One region of the Streptomyces sp. NPDC086147 genome, then DNA from elsewhere that is predicted to be linked to it. Evidence: riboswitches for the same ligand, from Rfam matches in the RefSeq annotation. Region 1 holds a riboswitch; the other holds the start of a gene.

Region 1 (4,654 bases):
TCGTCGGTGGTGATGGGCCCGATGCGCGCGGTGCCGCCGTCGCGGAGCACCACGTCCGCCTCCCAGTGGTCGGGGTAGGCGTGCTCCGGTGGCGCGGACCGTACCGGCTCCGCCTGCGGTTCCGCCGCTTCCGACTGCTCCGACGCGCTCTGCATGGGGTCAGCCTACGGCCGGGACACGCCTGGGGCACCGGTCGCGCGGTGGGGGTGGGCGTTGCAAGGTGGGGGGAGCCGAGGCGGTCCGGTGCGGGCCGGAGGTCGGCGTGAGCACCGCGCATCCCGTGAGAGACTGGTCTAGACAACCCGCTTGAGACTTGAAGGGCAACACCATGGCTGAGCGCCGCGTCAACGTCGGCTGGGCCGAGGGCCTGCACGCCCGCCCCGCGTCCATCTTCGTCCGTGCCGCCACGGCTTCCGGCGTTCCGGTGACGATCGCCAAGTCCGACGGCACCCCCGTGAACGCCGCCTCCATGCTCGCGGTGCTCGGCCTGGGCGCGCAGGGCGGCGAGGAGATCGTGCTCGCGTCGGACGCCGAGGGCGCCGAGGCCGCTCTGGACCGTCTCGCGAAGCTGGTCGCCGAGGGCCTGGACGAGCTCCCCGAGACCGTCTGACCCTTCTCGTGACTTCGAAAGGCCGTGGCCGCCGGAATTCCGGCGGCCACGGCCTTTCTCTTTTCCACTCCCGCTCCCCCGCCGCCCCCTTTTCCGGGCAGCACGAAAAGCCCCGTGGAATTTCTATTCTTTGTATACGGTGTGCGTGTTAATTCCGGGCGCTCGTCGTGTTGACGACGTGTTGCGAAACCCTCACACGCCCGCGCTCCGGCCTCTTGAGCCGGTGCAGCGGCAGCGAGCGCTCCGCGTGCAGCGCGGTGAGGGCCCTCGCCCGCTCGGCGTCGCCGCGCGCCACGGCGTCCACGATCGCACCGTGTTCGGCCCAGGCCTCCACCGGTCGCTCGGGCTGCTCGACCGCGTACGTCCAGGCGATCTTGTGCCGCAGCTGGGTGAGCAGCGCCGTCAGCGGCGGGCTGCCGGAGGCCTGCGCGAGCGTCTCGTGGAACCAGCCGCCGAGCGAGCGCAGGTCCTCGCCCTGGCCGCGCCTGGCCCGCTCCTGCCCGAGTCTGACCAGGCCGCGCAGCACCTTGAGGTGGGCGTCGGTGCGCCGCTGCGCGGCCCGCGCGGCCCCCAGCGGTTCGAGCAGCGCCCGCATGTCGAGCAGGTCGGCCGCCTCCTGCTCGGTGGGCTCGGCGACGTGCGCGCCCGCGTGGCGGCGGGTGAGGACGAAGCCCTCGGACTCCAGGGTGCGCAGCGCCTCGCGGACCGGGACGCGGGAGACCCCGTACCGGCGGGCGAGCTGCTCCTCGGTCAGCCGGCTGCCCCGCTCGAAGACGCCGGAGACGATGTCGTCCCGGATCGCCGTGCATACCGAATGCGCGGGAATGCGCATGTCCGACCTCCGCCTTGGTCCGCGCGAGACAATTCGAGCGGCGCCTGTTCTGCGCCTGATCCGCGACTCTATTGCAGCCCGCCGGAATTTCCGATGCCCCACCGGAATCCATGACGGGCTTTTGGCCGACGACGGGACGACGAAAAGCCCCGGCTCAGCACGAGCCGGGGCTTTTGCGACGCGGAGGTCCCCGATGGTCAGGGGCGCGCGGGACGCCGGGTCAGACGGCGACGCCGCGGGCGCGGAGGTAGGAGACCGGGTTGATGTCCGAGCCGTAGTCGGCGCTCGTCCGGGCCTCGAAGTGGAGGTGCGGGCCGGTCGAGTTGCCGGTCGAGCCCGAGATGCCGATCTGCTGGCCCGGCTCGACGGTCTGGCCGACGTACACCCCGATGGAGGAGAGGTGACCGTACTGGGTGTACGTGCCGTCGTGCATCCGGATCACGATGTTGTTGCCGTACGCGCCGCCCCAGCCGGCCTCGACGACGGTGCCGGAGCCGACGGAGACGACCCGGCTGCCGTAGGCCGCGTGGAAGTCGACGCCGGAGTGGCTGCCGGAGGACCAGAGCGAGCCGCCGGTCTGGTAGCCGGTGGAGACGTACGAGCCGGCGACGGGGAGCTGGAAGGAGTTCAGGCGGCGGCGCTCGGCCTCGCGGGCGGCGCGGGCCCTCTCCTCGCGGATCTCCTTGGCGCGGGCCTCGGCCTTGCGCTTCGCCTCGGCCAGGGCCTTCTGCTCGGCGACGGCCTCGAAGGCCTCGCGGTCCTGGGCGTCGGCCTGGGCGTTGAGCCGGTCGACGAGGGATTCCTCGGCGATCACCTTGGTGAGGCCGGTGTCCTCGGGGGAGCGGTTGTCCGTGTCGGCGGCGAGCGCCGGGGAGGCCAGGGTTCCGATGACTCCGGTGGTGGCGAGGGTCGCCACTCCGGCGATGCCCGCGCCGCGGCGCGCCATCCGGCTCGAACCACGATGCTTCCCGGTGGCACGGGTGAACGCCATGAAGACGTTGTTCCTTTCCTTCCTTCTCGCCTACCGGGTTAGCTGACGGGTTCGGAGCAGGAAGGTCTCCTACGGGCCCCTCCGCGCGAGGCGAAGGCGTCCGATTCACCCCAGGGACTGCGTGGGTCCCCGGCTCCCCAGGCTCGCGCCTGACGGGGACTCGGCGATGACTGTCCGGTGCCGCGGGCGCGGCGGGTGCAACTGGCGAACAGCCGCACCGACGCTATGCGGAGCCCCAGTCGATCACCAACCGAACACGACCTTTTGTAAGGCATGCCACAGGGCAGATGATCACTTTGGCGCCAATACGGACAATTCACGGAGGCATTCCCCGTGCGGCTCCCGCGCCGACGGCCGGAAGGGCCCCGACGGTCCGTCACGTCGGGGCCCTTCGTCCGCCCGGCCGGCGGCGGTGGGCCGCCGGCCGGGCAGGGGTCGATCAGCCGGTGACGACGGTCACTTCACCGATGCCGAGCGCCCGCACCGGCTCCGCGATCTGCGCCGCGTCGCCCACCAGGACCGTGACGAGCCGGTCCACCGGGAAGGCGCTGACCACGGCGGCGGTCGCCTCGACGGTGCCGGTCTCGGCCAGGCGCGCGTACAGCTGGGCCTGGAAGTCGTCCGGGAGGTGCTGCTCCACCTGGTCGGCGAGCGTCCCGGCGACGGAGGCGGCCGTCTCGTACTTGAGCGGCGCCACCCCCACCAGGTTCTGCACGGCGGTCTCCCGCTCGGCGTCCGTGAGCCCCTCGGCGGCCAGGGTGCGCAGCACCTTCCACAGGTCGTCCAGGGCCGGGCCCGTGTTGGGGGTGTCGATGGAGCCGCTGATGGCGAGCATCGCGGCGCCGTTCCCCTCGGCGTCCGAGCGGAGCACCTGCCCGAAGGCCCGCACGCCGTACGTGTAGCCCTTCTCCTCGCGCAGGACCCGGTCCAGACGCGAGGTCAGGGTCCCGCCGAGGGAGTACGTGCCGAGGACCTGGGCCGGCCAGACGCGGGCGTGCCGGTCGGGGCCGATCCGGCCGATGAGGAGCTGGGTCTGGACGGCGCCGGGGCGGTCCACGATCACGACCCGGCCGGTGTCGTCGGCGGTGATCGGCGGCATCGGCAGCGGCTCGCCGGGCTCGCCGGTCCAGGCGCCCAGCGTCTCCGCGAGGACCTTCTCCAGGTCGATCCCAGTCAGGTCGCCGACGACCACGGCGGTGGCCGTGGCGGGCCGCACGTGCGCCGCGTAGAAGGCGCGGACCGCGGCGGCGTCGATCGCCCCGACGGTCTCCTCGGTGCCCTGGCGCGGCCGGGACATCCGGGAGTCGGCCGGGAACAGCTCCTTGGAGAGCTGCTTGGCGGCGCGCCGGGCCGGATTGGCCGTCTCGTGCGGGATCTCGTCGAGGCGGTTGCGCACCAGGCGCTCGACCTCGGTGTCCAGGAACGCCGGGGCGATCAGGGCCTCGGAGAGCAGTCCGAGCGCCTTGGGCAGCCGGGAGACCGGGACCTCCAGGGAGACCCGTACGCCCGGGTGGTCGGCGTGCGCGTCGAGGGTGGCGCCGCAGCGCTCCAGCTCGGCCGCGAACTCCTCGGCGCTGTGCTGGTCGGTGCCCTCGGAGAGCGCACGGGCCATGATGGTGGCCACGCCGTCGAGACCGGCGGGCTCGGCGTCCAGCGGGGCCGGCAGGAAGAGCTCCACGGCCACGACCTGCTGGCCGGGGCGGTGGCTGGTGAGGACGGTCAGGCCGTTCTCCAGGGTGCCGCGGTCCGGGGCCGGGAAGGCCCAGGGGCGGGCGGTGCCCGGCGTCGGCTGCGGGTGGAACTCCATGCTCGTCAAAGACGTGGCAGCCTCGGTCACTGCTCCGCCCCCTCTTCCTCGTCGCTCTCGCTCTGTTCGGTGCTCAGCGGCTCGTAGACCAGGACCGCGCGGTTGTCCGGGCGCAGCCGGGCCGCGGCGGCCTCCCGGACCTCCTCGGCGGTGATGTCGAGGACGCGGTCGACGGCGGTGAGGGCGAGCTGCGGGTCGCCGAACAGGACGGCGAACCGGCACAGTTCGTCGGCGCGGCCCGCGACGGTGCCGAGCCGGTCCAGCCACTCGCGCTCCAGCTGGGCCTGCGCGCGCTCCATCTCCTCGGGCGTGGGGCCCTCGGCGGCGAACCGGGCGAGCTCCTCGTCGACGGCCGCCTCGATCTCGGGGACCTCGACGCCGCCGGACGTCTTGACGTCCAGCCAGCCGAGCGAG
Region 2 (4,654 bases), on a different contig from region 1:
CCACCTGGAGACGCTGCCGCTGTACGACGTGTTCGCGGGCGGGGTCCTGGAGCGGATCCCCGCCGCGCCGCCGACTACAGGGGCATGAGGTCGCCGAGGGGCATCAGGTCGGGGCGCTTGGCCTCGACGTGGTCCCCGGAGCTCTCGCCGCGCAGCCGGCGTCCGATCCAGGGCACGAGGTACTCCCGCGCCCACTGGATGTTGTCGCGGCGCACTTCGAGGGAGCCGCGCGGCGGGACCGGCGGCCACACCTGGTCGGGGTCGGCCGGCACCGGCAGGCCGAGGACCTGGGCGGCGCGCAGGGCGACCCGGGTGTGCCCCTCGGGCGAGAGGTGCAGCCGGTCGCCGTCCCAGGCCCGCCTGTCCTGCACGGACTTCAGGGACCACAGGTCGAGGACCGGGCAGCCGTGGCGGTCCGCGATGGCGCGGACGTGCGCGGTGTAGGTGGCGATCTTGCCGCGCAGGTGCCGGAGCACGGGGACGTCGCGGGTGTCGAAGCCGGTGGTGATCATGACGGTCCCGACGGCGGAGGTCAGCTCGGCGACGGCGCGCTCGAAGCGCTCGGCCACGTCGTCCGGGTCGGTGCCGGGGCGGATGATGTCGTTGCCGCCCGCGCAGAAGGTCACCAGGTCGGGGGCGAGTTCCTTCGCCCGGGGGACCTGTTCCGCCACGATCTGGTCGAGGAGGCGCCCGCGTACGGCCAGGTTGGCGTAGCGGAAGGCGTCGTGCTCCGGCAGCTGGTCGGCGAGCAGGACCGCGAAGCGGTCCGCCCAGCCGACGTACGTCCCGTCGGGGCCGGGGTCTCCGACGCCCTCGGTGAAGCTGTCACCGATCGCCGCGTACGACCCGAATGCGTTCTTGTCTCTTGATCTCGAATCGTCTGCCACGGGGTCACATCCTTCCCTTTCGCATGTGACCTACGCGACCGTAAGGAGGGGTTGACGACGGGTGACATATGCCACCGATAAAGATTCGCCCAAGTCGGAACAGGCCGACGGCCCGGCATGCGCGTGCCGGGCCGTCGAAAAGGGTGTCCCCTTCGGCGCGTCAGACGGAGACGCCGTGCTGGCGCAGGTAGGCCAGCGGGTCGACGTCCGAGCCGTAGCTCGGCGTGGTGCGGATCTCGAAGTGCAGGTGCGGGCCGGTGGAGTTGCCGGTGGAGCCGGAGAGGCCGATCTGCTGCCCGCCGCCGACGCTCTGCCCGGCCGAGACCGAGAGGGAGGAGAGGTGGGCGTACTGCGAGTAGTTGCCGTCCGCGTGCTTGATGACGACCTCGTTGCCGTACGAGCCGCTCCAGCCGGCGGAGACGACCGTGCCGGCGCCGACGGCGCGGACGGTGGTGCCGGAGGAGGCGATGAAGTCGACGCCGGTGTGGTAGCCGGAGGACCACATCGAGCCGGAGGCGCGGTACGGGGTGGAGAAGCCGCCGGTGACGGGGGCGACCCAGCCGGAGGAGGAGGCGGTGGAACCGGTGGAGGACGAGGAGCCGGTGGAGCGCTCCGCGGCCTTCGGGGTGGCGGCGGCCGGGGCGGCGGCGCGGCGGTTCTCGCGGGAGGCGCGGGGGGCGTCGTCGCCGTTCTTGCCGGACTCCTGGGCGCTGTGGGTGCTCTTCGGGCCGACGGGGGCGGAGCCCTTGGCGCCGATGGTGAGCTTCATGCCGGGCAGGATGAGGGAGGGGTCCGCGCCGATGGTCCGGCGGTTGTCCTCGTACACCTTCTGCCAGCCGCCCTCCAGGTGGTGGTCGGAGGCGATCTTCGACAGGTAGTCGCCGGAGACGACGGAGTACGTACGGGGGCCGGTCTCGGCGGCGGCCTTCGCGGGGGCGGCCTTCGCCGCGACGACGTGCGCGGTGACGGCGGACTGGACGGAGGCGGGGGCCGGGGCGGCCTGCTCGGCGGCGTGGGCCCCCGTGGCGCCGAGGAGCGGGAGGGCGACGACGGCGCCTCCCGTACCGGCGGCGGCGAAACCGCGGGTGAGGGGGTTGCTCTTGGGACGGCGGTGCTTACCCTTCGCGGGCATGGCGAATCCTCTCCGGCGCCTGCGAGGTGAGCTGTCGGGTTCGGACTGGAGATGCCCGGCCGCGCTTTCGCGCGGCTTCACCCCGAGCCGTCCTGCATCGCGGGACCGGCGTACTTCCTGGGTCCCCCGCTCCTGCCACGCATGGGATGGGTGGAATTCCGGGCGGTGGCAGGATTCGGCGGTCCGTCCGGATTGAGCGTGACGCTAGACGAGCGGGGTCGACGCGAACAAGCCGCTGTTTTGTCCCGGCATTCCGCCCTAGATCGTTCCCCCGGAATTCTGGTCACCCTCCGTGGACGACGATCCTCCGACTCCCTTTTCCCGTACGGAAATCGCGCCGGACTCCCGGCCACGATCCGTCACCTCTATGACCCTGCTCACGCGCCGAATCCCATCTCGCCTGTAAACAGGGCGCGTTATACGCAATGTCCCAATAGGGGCTTGCCATACCCAACACCCCAATTAGGACAGATCACTCATTCCCGTCCGAGGGGGTGCGCCACGCCCCTCCTGTCTGGATGATTGCCCCAGGAACCGATTCGCGTCGGGCATCCGAACACCGACTTTCCAGGAGCATCCGTGACGCAGCAGCTGCCGCAGGTCCCGCCCGTAGAAGCCGACGAGCCCGAGCTGGCGGAGGTCCGCAACTTCCGGGACGTGGGCGGCCTGCCGACGACGGACGGGCGCGCGGTCCGTCCCGGCCGCCTCTTCCGCAGCGGCCACCTCGCCCACGCGACCGAGGACGACGCCGCCTTCCTCGCCGGACTCGGGCTGCACACGGTCTTCGACTTCCGCAACGAGGCCGACCGGCGGATTGAGGGCCCGGACGTCGAGCTGCCCGGCGTGCGGAACGTGAACATACCCCTCAACGACCCGGCCGACGGCAAGGAGTTCTGGAAGCTGGTGCGCGACGGCGACACCGCGCAGCTGCGGGGGATCCTCGGCGACGGCAGGGCGGCGGCCCGGATGTCCGAGTCGTACCGGCGGATGGTGGTCGAGCGGACCGCGGAGCACAGCCGGATCCTGCACTCCATGGCGGAGGAGAGCGTCCCGGCCCTGATGCACTGCGCGGCGGGCAAGGACCGCGCCGGGCTCGCCGTCGCGATCACCCTGCTCGCCGTCGGGGTCGAGCGGACGGCGATCGAGGCCGACTACGTGAAGTCGAACGAGCCGCACCGCCGCTACAAGGTGCGCCGCAGCTCCACCGCCCCGGACGCCATGGGACCCGAGGTGATGGAGCTGCTGGCCCCGCTCTTCGACGCGCGGGCGGAGTACCTGCGGGCCGCCTTCGAGACGATCGAGGCGACCTGGGGCTCGATGGACGCCTACTTCTCCGAAGGCCTCGCGCTGTCCCCGGAGACCCGCGAGCGGCTGCGGGAGCGCCTGCTCACCGAGGCGTAGGGAGCGCGCGGCGCCCGGCCGGCGTCACTTCGCGCCCATCGCGAAGAGCAGGTAGAGGAAGCCGGCGAAGAGGTGACCGGCGACCAGGTAGGCGAAGAGGCGGAGCACCAGCCCCTTGGGGAACTTGCCCTCCCCGCGCTCCTCGCCGGTGACGGATGAAGACTTCTCGGACATATCAACTCTTTCCTGAAGAATCGTCACGGAAGAATCGTTCCGGCTGTCAGCGCCGGTGCGGGGTCCCGTCGCCGAGGCACAGCTCGGCGACGGGGCTCTGCATCAGGGTGTGGACGAAGAGCAGCTCGGCCCCGCCGGGGGTGGCGGCACCGATCCGGTGCGGGGTGAGCGAGTCGAAGTGCGCGCTGTCCCCGGGGTCGAGGACGTGGACCGCCTCGCCGAGCGCGAGCCGCACCCGGCCCTCCAGGACGTGGATCCACTCCTCGCCGGGGTGGACGCGCACGATGTCGCCCCGGGTGGCGTACGGCACGTGCACCCGCAGGCACTGGAGGGCGCGCCCGGCGCCGCCCGCCTGGCGGTAGATCCAGCCGTCGGCCTCGACGGGCTCGGAGCGGCCGGCCCGGACCACGGGATCGCGCTCGGGGGGCGCCTCTCCCAGGAGCTCGGAGACCGTCGTACCGTAGATGCGGGACAGGGCGAGCAGCATCGGCAGCGAGGGCTGCCGGTTCCCCGTCTCCAGGCGCGAGAGGTGGGCCGGCGAGAGGCCGGCCCGCTGGGCGGCGGCCTCCAGGGTGAGTCCCCGGCGGCGGCGCTGGGCCCGCAGCTGCGGGGCGACGTCGGGCAGGGCGCCGGAGGCGGCGTGGTCCGGGGAGGTGTCCCCGGGGACGTGGTCCATGCGTCCATTCCGCCAGGATCGTGCCTCTGGGGCAAGTTTCTTGCCCCAGAGGCAAAACCCGGAAGGACCGCCCGCGTCAGCGCTGCGCGACCGCCTGCCTGACCAGGGTCTTCCCGAAGTCCCACATCAGCCCGCCGCCCCCGTGGGCCTCGTCCATGACCGCCGTGAAGGCGGTGACGAACCGGTCCACGTCCGCCTCGTCGACGACGAGCGGCGGGATCAGCTTGATCACCTCCAGGTGGTCCCCGGAGACCTGGGTGAGGATCCTGTGCCGCTGGAGCAGCGGGACGACGACCATCTGGGCGAAGAGGCCCTTGCGGGCCGCCTGGAGCATCGTCCAGCGGCCGCGCAGTCCGAGCGAGGACGGCCGGCCGAACTCGATGC

What was found. A riboswitch is a leader RNA that binds a small molecule or an ion and turns the genes downstream of it on or off. The one in region 1 is predicted to bind cyclic di-AMP.
Region 2: linked by a shared signal. The riboswitch ahead of AB0398_RS11975 (LysM peptidoglycan-binding domain-containing M23 family metallopeptidase) and the one ahead of AB0398_RS26590 (M23 family metallopeptidase) in region 1 are both predicted to bind cyclic di-AMP.

Annotation. Positions count from the first base shown of each region.
Region 1 is NZ_JBFBJO010000015.1:116,831-121,484, reverse strand. It holds gene AB0398_RS26605 (GNAT family N-acetyltransferase) at 1-155, opposite strand, end outside; gene AB0398_RS26600 (HPr family phosphocarrier protein) at 329-610, shown strand; gene AB0398_RS26595 (GntR family transcriptional regulator) at 759-1,442, opposite strand; gene AB0398_RS26590 (M23 family metallopeptidase) at 1,663-2,433, opposite strand; cyclic di-AMP (ydaO/yuaA leader) riboswitch at 2,447-2,609, opposite strand; gene AB0398_RS26585 (pitrilysin family protein) at 2,873-4,240, opposite strand; gene AB0398_RS26580 (pitrilysin family protein) at 4,267-4,654, opposite strand, start outside.
Region 2 is NZ_JBFBJO010000004.1:267,188-271,841, reverse strand. It holds gene AB0398_RS11985 (STM4011 family radical SAM protein) at 1-88, shown strand, start outside; gene AB0398_RS11980 (SGNH/GDSL hydrolase family protein) at 75-887, opposite strand; gene AB0398_RS11975 (LysM peptidoglycan-binding domain-containing M23 family metallopeptidase) at 1,048-2,019, opposite strand; cyclic di-AMP (ydaO/yuaA leader) riboswitch at 2,023-2,182, opposite strand; gene AB0398_RS11970 (tyrosine-protein phosphatase) at 2,599-3,420, shown strand; gene AB0398_RS11965 (DUF6126 family protein) at 3,445-3,594, opposite strand; gene AB0398_RS11960 (XRE family transcriptional regulator) at 3,641-4,270, opposite strand; gene AB0398_RS11955 (aspartate aminotransferase family protein) at 4,347-4,654, opposite strand, start outside.